DNA from 2 places in the Halomonas sp. I5-271120 genome. Region 2 is predicted to be linked to the other one. Evidence: predicted binding sites of a transcription regulator. Region 2 holds the regulator's gene; the other holds the start of a gene.
What was found. Region 2 encodes LexA, which represses DNA repair genes until DNA is damaged. Its sites were predicted from a motif close to TACTGTNTANNTANACAGTA; they were not measured.
Positions count from the first base shown of each region.

Region 1: the regulator LexA is predicted to act here: its motif matches at 1,227-1,246, upstream of ruvA (Holliday junction branch migration protein RuvA).

Region 1 is NZ_CP130701.1:3,566,584-3,571,093, forward strand. Features, by position in the region: gene ruvB (Holliday junction branch migration DNA helicase RuvB) at 1-415, opposite strand, end outside; gene ruvA (Holliday junction branch migration protein RuvA) at 496-1,110, opposite strand; gene ruvC (crossover junction endodeoxyribonuclease RuvC) at 1,338-1,883, opposite strand; gene Q2K57_RS16075 (YebC/PmpR family DNA-binding transcriptional regulator) at 1,911-2,087, opposite strand; gene Q2K57_RS16080 (IS1380 family transposase) at 2,193-3,572, shown strand; partial or broken gene Q2K57_RS16085 (YebC/PmpR family DNA-binding transcriptional regulator) at 3,801-4,382, opposite strand; gene aspS (aspartate--tRNA ligase) at 4,466-4,510, opposite strand, start outside.
Region 2 is NZ_CP130701.1:3,124,902-3,129,411, reverse strand. Features, by position in the region: gene Q2K57_RS14075 (TetR/AcrR family transcriptional regulator) at 1-238, opposite strand, end outside; gene lexA (transcriptional repressor LexA) at 518-1,189, shown strand; gene dinB (DNA polymerase IV) at 1,226-2,398, shown strand; gene Q2K57_RS14060 (TMEM165/GDT1 family protein) at 2,481-3,065, opposite strand; gene purU (formyltetrahydrofolate deformylase) at 3,431-4,285, opposite strand.

The sequences.
Region 1 (4,510 bases), 440 kb from region 2:
TCACGATATCGAGCTGGAAGTCTTCCATGGCCGGGTATAGGACTTCTTCTACCGCCGGGGACAGGCGGTGAATCTCGTCGATGAACAGCACATCGCCCGGCTGCAGGTTGGTCAGCATGGCGGCCAGATCCCCCGCCCGCTCAAGCACCGGCCCCGACGTGGACTTGATATCGACGTCCATCTCATGGGCGATGATGTTGGCCAGGGTAGTCTTGCCAAGCCCGGGGGGGCCGAAGACCAGCGTATGGTCGAGGCTCTCACCGCGACCACGGGCGGCGCTGATGAAGATATCGAGCTGCTCGCGCACCGCCGGCTGGCCGATATAGTCGGCCAGCCGCTGGGGACGAATGGCATGATCGATCGGCGCTTCCCCTTCGCGGGGCTGAGCGGCGATCAGCCGATCACTGTCGATCATAGGCCCTCCGTTGCCTGGAGGTGCTGTGCGGGAACTGCCTTGAGGCGCATGCGCTCACTTTTGCCATGGGTCATGAATCATCAACCCGCCAACTTGCGGGCCAGAGCGCCCTTGATCAGGGCCTCGGTCGACAGGCCCTCATCTTGAGCGGCGATCATCTTGGCGGCTTCGGTGGGCTTGTAGCCCAGCGCCACCAGCGCGGCTTCGGCATCGGCGCGGGAATCGCTTGCCGAGGCGCCTGTGCCGGCTGCCTGTTCGAGCCCGGCAAGAGCACCCTCGGTTGCCTGGGTCCAATGCGGGAATCGGTCGCGCATTTCGATCACCAGCCGCTCGGCGGTCTTCTTGCCGACGCCCGGTAGTCGGGTCAGGGCCTTGACGTCGTCATCCATTACACAACGAATGAACTGATCCTCGTCCATACCGGAGAGGATGGCCAGGGCCAGCTTAGGGCCTACCCCGTTGACCTTGATCAGGGCCCTGAACAGGGCACGTTCCTTTTCTCGGGCGAAGCCAAACAGCAGGTGCGCATCCTCGCGCACGGTCAGATGAGTGTGCAACTGTATCGTTTCACCGACACCGGGCAGGGCCAGCAGAGTCGTCATGGAGGCTTCGAGCTCATAGCCTACCCCGCCTACATCCACGACCAGCCAGGGCGGCTGCTTTTCCAGCAGAGTGCCACGCAGGCGTCCAATCATGCCGTCACGATCCTTGAGATATTTTTCGAGATAGCTCTTGAGATAGTTCTTGAGAGAGCTCTTGAGAGAGCGCGTGAGAGAGTGCTGAATCACTATACTGGTCGCCCCATGGGCTGACCAGTATATACAAACAGCGTTTGATAATATAAAAGCGCCGGTGCCTGGCCAAGGATAAGATGCTCGACGCTGCATACTCCTGAAGGTGGGGCATTATCGTGGCCGGAACGTCACTCAGGACGATAGTCCCGCCAGCCCTTGCCCCGACCCTGGCGACCGGTACGTCCGCCAAAGGCGCCCTTTTGCACCAGGCCGAGACGCGCATGGGCATGGGTCAGAGCGATGGCCAGGGCGTCGGCGGCATCCGCCTGGGGCGTTGCCGAAAGCCCCAATACGGCCGTCACCATATGCTGCACCTGACTCTTGTCGGCGGCCCCGGTGCCGGTGACCGCCTGCTTGATCTGGCGTGGTCCATATTCGCTGACCGGCAGCCCGTGATTAGCGGCACATACGATGGCGGCCCCACGTGCCTGGCCGAGTTTCAGCGCCGAGGCAGCGTTGTTGGACATGAACACCTGTTCGATGGCGAATTCTGACGGTCGATGCACAGCGATCAGTTCGCTGATGCCGGCGTAGCACTGGGCCAGGCGCTGGGCGAGATCATCGTCCTTAAGGCGAATACAGCCGCTGGCGACGTATACCGGCCGCGGCTGGCTGACATCGAGCACGCCATAGCCGGTGATGCGGGACCCCGGATCGATACCCAGTATCAGCATGGACAAGCCTCGTCGCCTGGTACCACGTTATTCGAGCTGATCAAGAACGGCCTCGTCGAAATCGGCATTGGAATAGACGTTCTGCACATCATCGAGATCCTCGAGCATGTCCACCAGCTTGATGACCTTCTGTGCCACCTCGACGTCGTCGACAAGCGAGTAGTTGTCGGGATACTTGCCAATCTCGCTGTGCGATGGCGTCAGCCCGGCTTATTCATGAGGCAGGCCTGAAAACGAAGATAGCGGATGGTATTCTCTTGAGAAATCAGAACGTTCCGGCAAGAACCTGATTCCAGAGGACCATCCGCTATGGGTGAAAGCGTATCTCCCTGGATTCCGTCCTGCAACGGGTCCATCCGCGTTGAGCTCGACGGCCAGCGCTCCACCAGCGACAGCGGCGCCTTGCTGCTGCGTGAAGCCCTCGATAACAGCGGCGTGATCGAGGCGCTCGAAGACAATCTGGTCGATCGGCGCCACCCGCTGCGAATCCGTCATTCTCTGGCCAGCCAGCTGCGCACCCTGGTGCTGCAGCGCGCGATGGGCTGGATCGACCTCAGTGATACCGACACGCTGCGTCGTGACCCGCTCTGGCAGTTGGCCTGCAGCGATGCTCGCGGAATGACGCCACTGGCCCAAGATCGACCATCTCAAGCCACGCTGTCGCGGCTGCTGACGTGTCTCGGGCGCAACGACAACATTGATGCCGTGCACGAAGGCCTGCTGCGGCTGGTGGTCTGGCGTCTGACCTCGCTGAAGAATGGCGAACGCCCCGAGCAGCTGACGCTGGACATCGACGGCCTGCCGATCGAGGTCCACGGTCACCAGGGCGGCTCGGCGTTTCATGGTCTTTACGGCGCACGAATCTACTCGCCGCTGGTGGCCTCGCTGGCCGAGACCGGCGACATGGTGGGCGGCCTGCTGCGGGAAGGCAACGCCGGCCCGGCCGAGAACGCCGACACCTGGATCCCGCACTTGGTCAGGCGACTCAACGAGAGCACCGGGGCCCAGATTCGAGTGCGCATCGATGCGGGGTTCACCGACAACGCCACACTGAAGGCCCTGGAAGATCGCGACATCGAGTACCTGGGCCGGCTGCGCAGCCACACGGGCCTGCAGGCGCTGGCGGCGCCACATCTGAAGCGGCCACGAGGCCGGCCACCCGAACAGCCTCGTGAATGGTGCCATGACCTGGAGTACCAAGCCGGTTCCTGGGCGGCGCCACGGCGCGTGGTGTTGGTGGTGCAGGAACGCCCCGATGATCTGTTGCTACATGCCTTCTTCCTGGTCACCAACCTCGGCAAGTTCGACTGGCCGCCGGAGAAGGTCCTGGCGCTCTACCGCAAGCGCGGCAGCGCTGAGGCGCACATGGGCGAGGTGAAGTCGGCACTCGACGTGCACCTCTCGTCGACCGATCGCGGCGCCTCCACCGTTCAGGACGTGATGGCCCGCAACGAGGTGAGTCTGCTGCTGAGCCTCTACGCCTATCAGGTCCTGCATGGCCTGCGCTGCCTCCTGGAGCGGCAAACCCGCCAAGGCTGGAGCCTGAGCAGGATGCGCGAACAGGTGCTCAAGATCGCCGCGACATTGTCACTGCACGCAAGGCGCATCACCGTTCACCTCGGTGATGCTGCCGACAAATGGTGGCCCACCTTGCTGAAAGGGTTACCGAAGCTGACCGCACTGAGCTGACGCCCGGCGACACGACGACTGACTCACGAGCAAGGCGGCCACCATGGTGGCTGGCGATTACGGCTGCCCTGATGGCCGAAATCAATTCCTGAAGACTATATAAGCGCGAAGAAAATGCTCTTCCTGAGCATATGACGGCAGGTTCTCACGCCGCCAATGCTGCTCCGGATGGGTAGTGCCGGCAGCACCGATCTTCACGATTCTCGATCAGCGCCCTCATGAATGAGGCGGGGTCAGGTCTGCCTCGAGCAGTGCGTCCTTGACCGTCCAGAAATCCCCCGGCTGGGTGACGACTTCGATGCTGCCATCGTCATGGCTGACCACGTCTTCGGCGCCGGCCTCCAGAGTGGCCTCCATCAGCGCTTCCTCGCTGGTGCCATCGGTAAACTGCAGCCGCCCCTGGTGATGGAACATGAAGGACACAGAACCGGTGGTGCCAAGGTTGCCACCATGCTTGGAGAAAGCATGGCGCACTTCCGAGACAGTGCGATTGCGGTTGTCGGTCATGCACTCGACCAGCACGGCGACACCATCCGGGCCATACCCCTCGTAGACGGTTTCCTCCATGGCGTCGCCATCTGTGTTACCCGCCCCGCGGTCGACGGCGCGCTGGATGGTGTCCTTGGTCATGTTGCTGCCAAGCGCCTTGTCGATGGCCGCTCGCAGACGCGGGTTGTCGTTTGGCTCACTGCCGCCCAGTCGCGCGGCCACCGTCAGTTCACGAATCAGCTTGGAGAAGATCTTGCCGCGCTTGGCGTCCTGTGCCGCCTTGCGATGCTTGATATTGGCCCATTTGCTATGTCCGGCCATGAAAAAAACCTCCTTTTCATGCTCCGCCGGCGCCCAAGGGCGCCGGCGGATCGGAATTGCGTGTATCAGGTGCTAGGTGTGGCTCAAGCGCCCTGCTCACCCTCGGGCTTGGCTTTCTGGCGCAGGCG
Region 2 (4,510 bases):
GGTAGTCCTGCTCCAGCGCATCGAGCGCGGTGTGAAAGCGCTCGGTGAAAGGATCAAGATAGCGGGCGAAGACGGCCTGGATCAGCGACTTCTTGGAACCGAAATGGTAGTTCACCGCTGCCAGGTTGACCTTGGCCTTGCTGGTAATGGTCCGTAGGGAGGTCTCGGCAAAGCCGCGCTCGGCGAACAGCACCTCTGCGGTATCGAGAATCCGCGTCACAGTATCGGTCTGGGCCATGCTCATGCCTCTCCACCTGTCACCAATAAACGAATGTTTAAAACATAACCTGATTCTATGTCGTGCATCAGAATGTCACAACGGTGCGGAAAATCCACCTTAGGCCCGTCAACGTGCATCACAGCGGCCTGAATGGCCCTGGCGAAAAGGCTGTGGTGAAGGGTAATGACGAAGCACAGTGGTGAAGGGTACGGGCGAAAGAGGCTTGCCGTATTACTGGATGCAATCACATACTGTATACTTGAACAAACACCCTCAGTGACCACCGGCGGAGGCCGCATGACACGCCCCCTGACACCGCGCCAGCAGAACGTCTATGACTTTATCGTCAAGACCATGAGCGAGTTGGGCTACCCCCCGACCCGTGCCGAAATTGCCCGCGCCCTGGGCTTCCGCTCCCCCAACGCCGCCGAGGAACACCTGCGCGCCCTGGACAAGAAAGGCGCCATTCGCATGGTGCCCGGCACCTCGCGGGGCATTCGCCTGCCGGCGATGGAAGCCGAGGCAGGGGAAAACGAGCCCAAGGCCGCCAATGCGTCCGAGGCAAGCGCTCAGGGGCTGCCGATCATCGGTGAGGTGGCAGCGGGCAGCCCGATCCTCGCGACCGCTCATATCGATCGCTACTGCCCGCTGCCGGCCGATTACTTCACGCCGCGTGCCGACTATCTGCTGCGGGTGCGCGGGCTGTCGATGAAGGATATCGGCATTCTCGAGGGCGACCTGCTGGCCGTGCATCGCACCGAGCGCATTCGCGATGGTCAGATCGTGGTGGCACGCATCGATGAAGAGGTCACGGTGAAGCGCTTCAAGCGCCAGGGGCATACCGTTTGGCTGATGGCCGAGAACGAGGAATTCGCGCCCATCGAGATCGACCTGCGCCATCAGGCACTGGAAATCGAGGGCGTCGGTGTGGGCGTGATTCGCGGCGGCAACGGTCAGGCCCTGCACTGATACCCACGCTTTCACGCCACTGACGGAACGCCCGACATGGCCGGCACGCCAAGAAAAATCCTGCATGCCGACTGCGACTGTTTCTTTGCCGCGGTCGAGATGCGCGACAACCCTGCCCTGCGAGACGTGCCGATCGCCGTCGGGGGCGGGGTCGACCAGCGCGGGGTGATTGCCACCTGCAATTATCCCGCTCGCGCCTTTGGTGTTCGCTCGGCCATGCCCACCGCTCGCGCCCTGCGCCTGTGCCCTGATCTCGTGCTGGTGCGCGGCGACTACGAGCGCTACCGGGAGGTCTCCCGCCAGATCCAGGCGATCTTCCACGAACTAACCCCCCTGGTAGAACCCCTCTCCCTCGATGAGGCTTTCCTCGACGTCAGCGACGTCGACCATTTTCAGGGTAGCGCCACCTGGATGGCGCAATGGCTGAAGGCCGAGGCCCTGAAGCGCACCGGCATCACCATCTCGGTGGGCGTGGCCCCCTCAAAGTTCCTGGCCAAGATCGCCAGCGACTGGGAAAAGCCGGACGGTCTGACCGTCATCACCCCCGATGACGTCGATGCCTTTATCACCGCTCTGCCGGTGAATTGCCTGCACGGAGTCGGTCCCGCTACCGCCGCCAAGCTTGAGGCAATGGGCATCGCCACCTGCGAAGACCTGCGCACCTGGCCAATCGAGACCCTGCTTGAGCGCTTCGGCAAGTTCGGCAAACGGCTCTTCGAGCTCGCACGAGGCATAGACGAGCGCGAAGTACGCACCCACCGCGAGCGCAAGTCGATCAGCGTTGAGACGACTTTTCACCACGACCTGCCGGACCTGGCGGCCTGCCGAGACGCCCTTCTCCCGCTGATCGAGCGGCTGGCCGGACGCATCGAACGCCACGGCCAGCCGCCGCTGGACAAGCTGTTCCTGAAGGTGCGCTTCAGCGACTTCACCCTCACCAGCCTCGAGTGCCAGGGCGCCATCCCCAGTGCCGAGCTCTTCCACCGCCTGCTCGATCAGGCCTGGTCGCGGGCGGCACAGCCGGTGCGCCTGCTGGGCGTAGGGGTGCGCCTGGTATCAGCCGACGCTCGCCGCCAGCTCTCGCTGTTCGACGGCGAACCTGACGATGCGTCAGAGACGGTAGCCGACCTCGCATCTACTGACGTCTTTGAGGATGATTCTGAAGACGCCGTCGAAGACGTTTCTGACGACAGGCCGGAACAGCAATAACGGCCCCGGCGCAGCTTTCAGGTCAATGTCCGGCTATCCAGTAGCGCCTTAGATCAAACAAGGTCTGGTCCTTCGATAGCGGCTAGCCCAGCAGCCATTGCCAGGCCTTGGCCTCGACCAACACCACCCACAGCCCGAGCAGGATGAATACCGAGCACGCCAGCAAGTGGATGGCCCGCATCGGCAGGCGTTCGCAGAACCGTGCACCAAGCCACAGCACCGGCACATTGGCGGCGAGCATGCCAAGGGTGGTTCCCAGCGTCACCAGCAGCACGTCCTCGAAGCGGGCGGCCAGCAATACGGTGGCGATCTGGGTCTTGTCGCCGATCTCGGCGAGAAAGAACAGCACGAAACTGGTGAGGAACACGCCATGCCCAGGCGGGCCGGCCTCCAGGCCGTCGTCATCGTCAGGTTTGAGCAGCCAAAGGCCCATGCCGATGAATGCCAGGCCCACCAGGGCCGTCATCAGGCGAGGGTCGATCAAACCAACCAGCGTAGCGCCGAACCAGGCAGATACGCCGTGATTGATCAGGGTAGCGGCAACGATGGCCCAGAAGATCGGCCAGGGGCGAGCAAAGCGCGCCACCAGCAACAAGGTGAGCAGTTGGGTCTTGTCGCCAATTTCAGCCAGTCCGATGGCCAGGCCGGAAGTGATGAGTGCGTCCAATGAATGATTCCCCCGGGCCGGCCACTAGACGATACAGAACACGATGTGCCGCCGGCCCCGGAAGCACATCATGTTCTGAGTCTCGTTTGACCTTTGGGCTATCAGGTATCGGATACCAGGCCCCGGGTCGTCGATGCCATGGTCGTAGCGACCAAATTTGTTGACATCGACCATTCTCGGTCGCTTCTTACGCGGGTGTCGCAGCGCTTACGCAGGCTTTTAAGCTTACGCAGGCTGCTTTTACACGGCCTATAGGAAAGCCGCTGGACACGCCGCAGGAAGGCGGTTGGAAAGTAACTACTCCCCCAAAACGGTTGAGATGATAGCGACTTATACCAGGCTTGCCAAGTTATCGCTGGCGGCGATCAGGCGAAGACTACGGTCTTGTTGCCGTGGATCAGCACGCGGTCCTGCAGGTGCCAGCGAAGACCACGGGCCAGCACGGCTTTTTCCACGTCGCGGCCGAAGCGCACCAGGTCATTGGCGGTATGACAGTGGCTGACGCGCTGGATGTCCTGCTCGATGATCGGGCCGGCGTCCAGTTCCTCGGTCACGTAGTGGCAGGTCGCGCCGATCAGCTTGACCCCACGCTCATAGGCCTGGTGATAGGGCCGCGCACCGGCGAAGGAAGGCAGGAAGCTGTGGTGGATATTGATCACCCGGCCGGCATAGCGCTCGCACAGGGCCGGCGGCAGAATCTGCATGTAGCGGGCCAGCACTACGGTGTCCGCCTGGGCCTCTTCGACCAGGCGTTCGACCTCGGCGAAGGCCGGGGCCTTGTCGCTGGGGTCGACGGGCACGTGATGGAACGGAATGCCATGCCATTCGACCAGCGAGCGTAAATCGTCGTGGTTGGAAATCACGCAGGGGATCTCGCAGTCCAGCTCGCCTGCGGTAAAGCGATAGAGAAGATCGACCAGGCAGTGGGATTCCTTGGACACCAGCATGGCCACCCGCTGGGGACGGCGGGTATCGGTCAGCTTCCATTGCATCTCGAAGTCGTCGGCGATCGGTGCAAACGCCTCGCGAAAGCCTTCCGCGTCGAGCGGCAGCGACTCCGCCACCACCTCATAGCGCATGAAGAAGCGGCCGCTGGTCAGGTCGGAGTGCTGGTTGGCTTCGGTGATCGAGCCGCCCTGGCCGGCGATGAAGTTCGAAACACGCGCCACAATGCCGACACGATCAGGGCAGGAGACCACCAAGCGATAGTAATGAGACATGGGTTGACCGTCAGTTGATAACCAGAAGAAAAAAAACCACAAAGATGACTGCTGGCAAGGCACCAGACCCTCAAGTGTAACGAATTCACCCGCCTCGAAACACTCTGTACGCGGCGCCTCGCGTTGTCGCTAGCCTTACCAGATGCGTATGATGAGGCGACTCTTTGCTACATCGTGTTCGTCATGTTCCGACCTCGTGTCCAGATTCGTCCTCGCCGTCGTCCT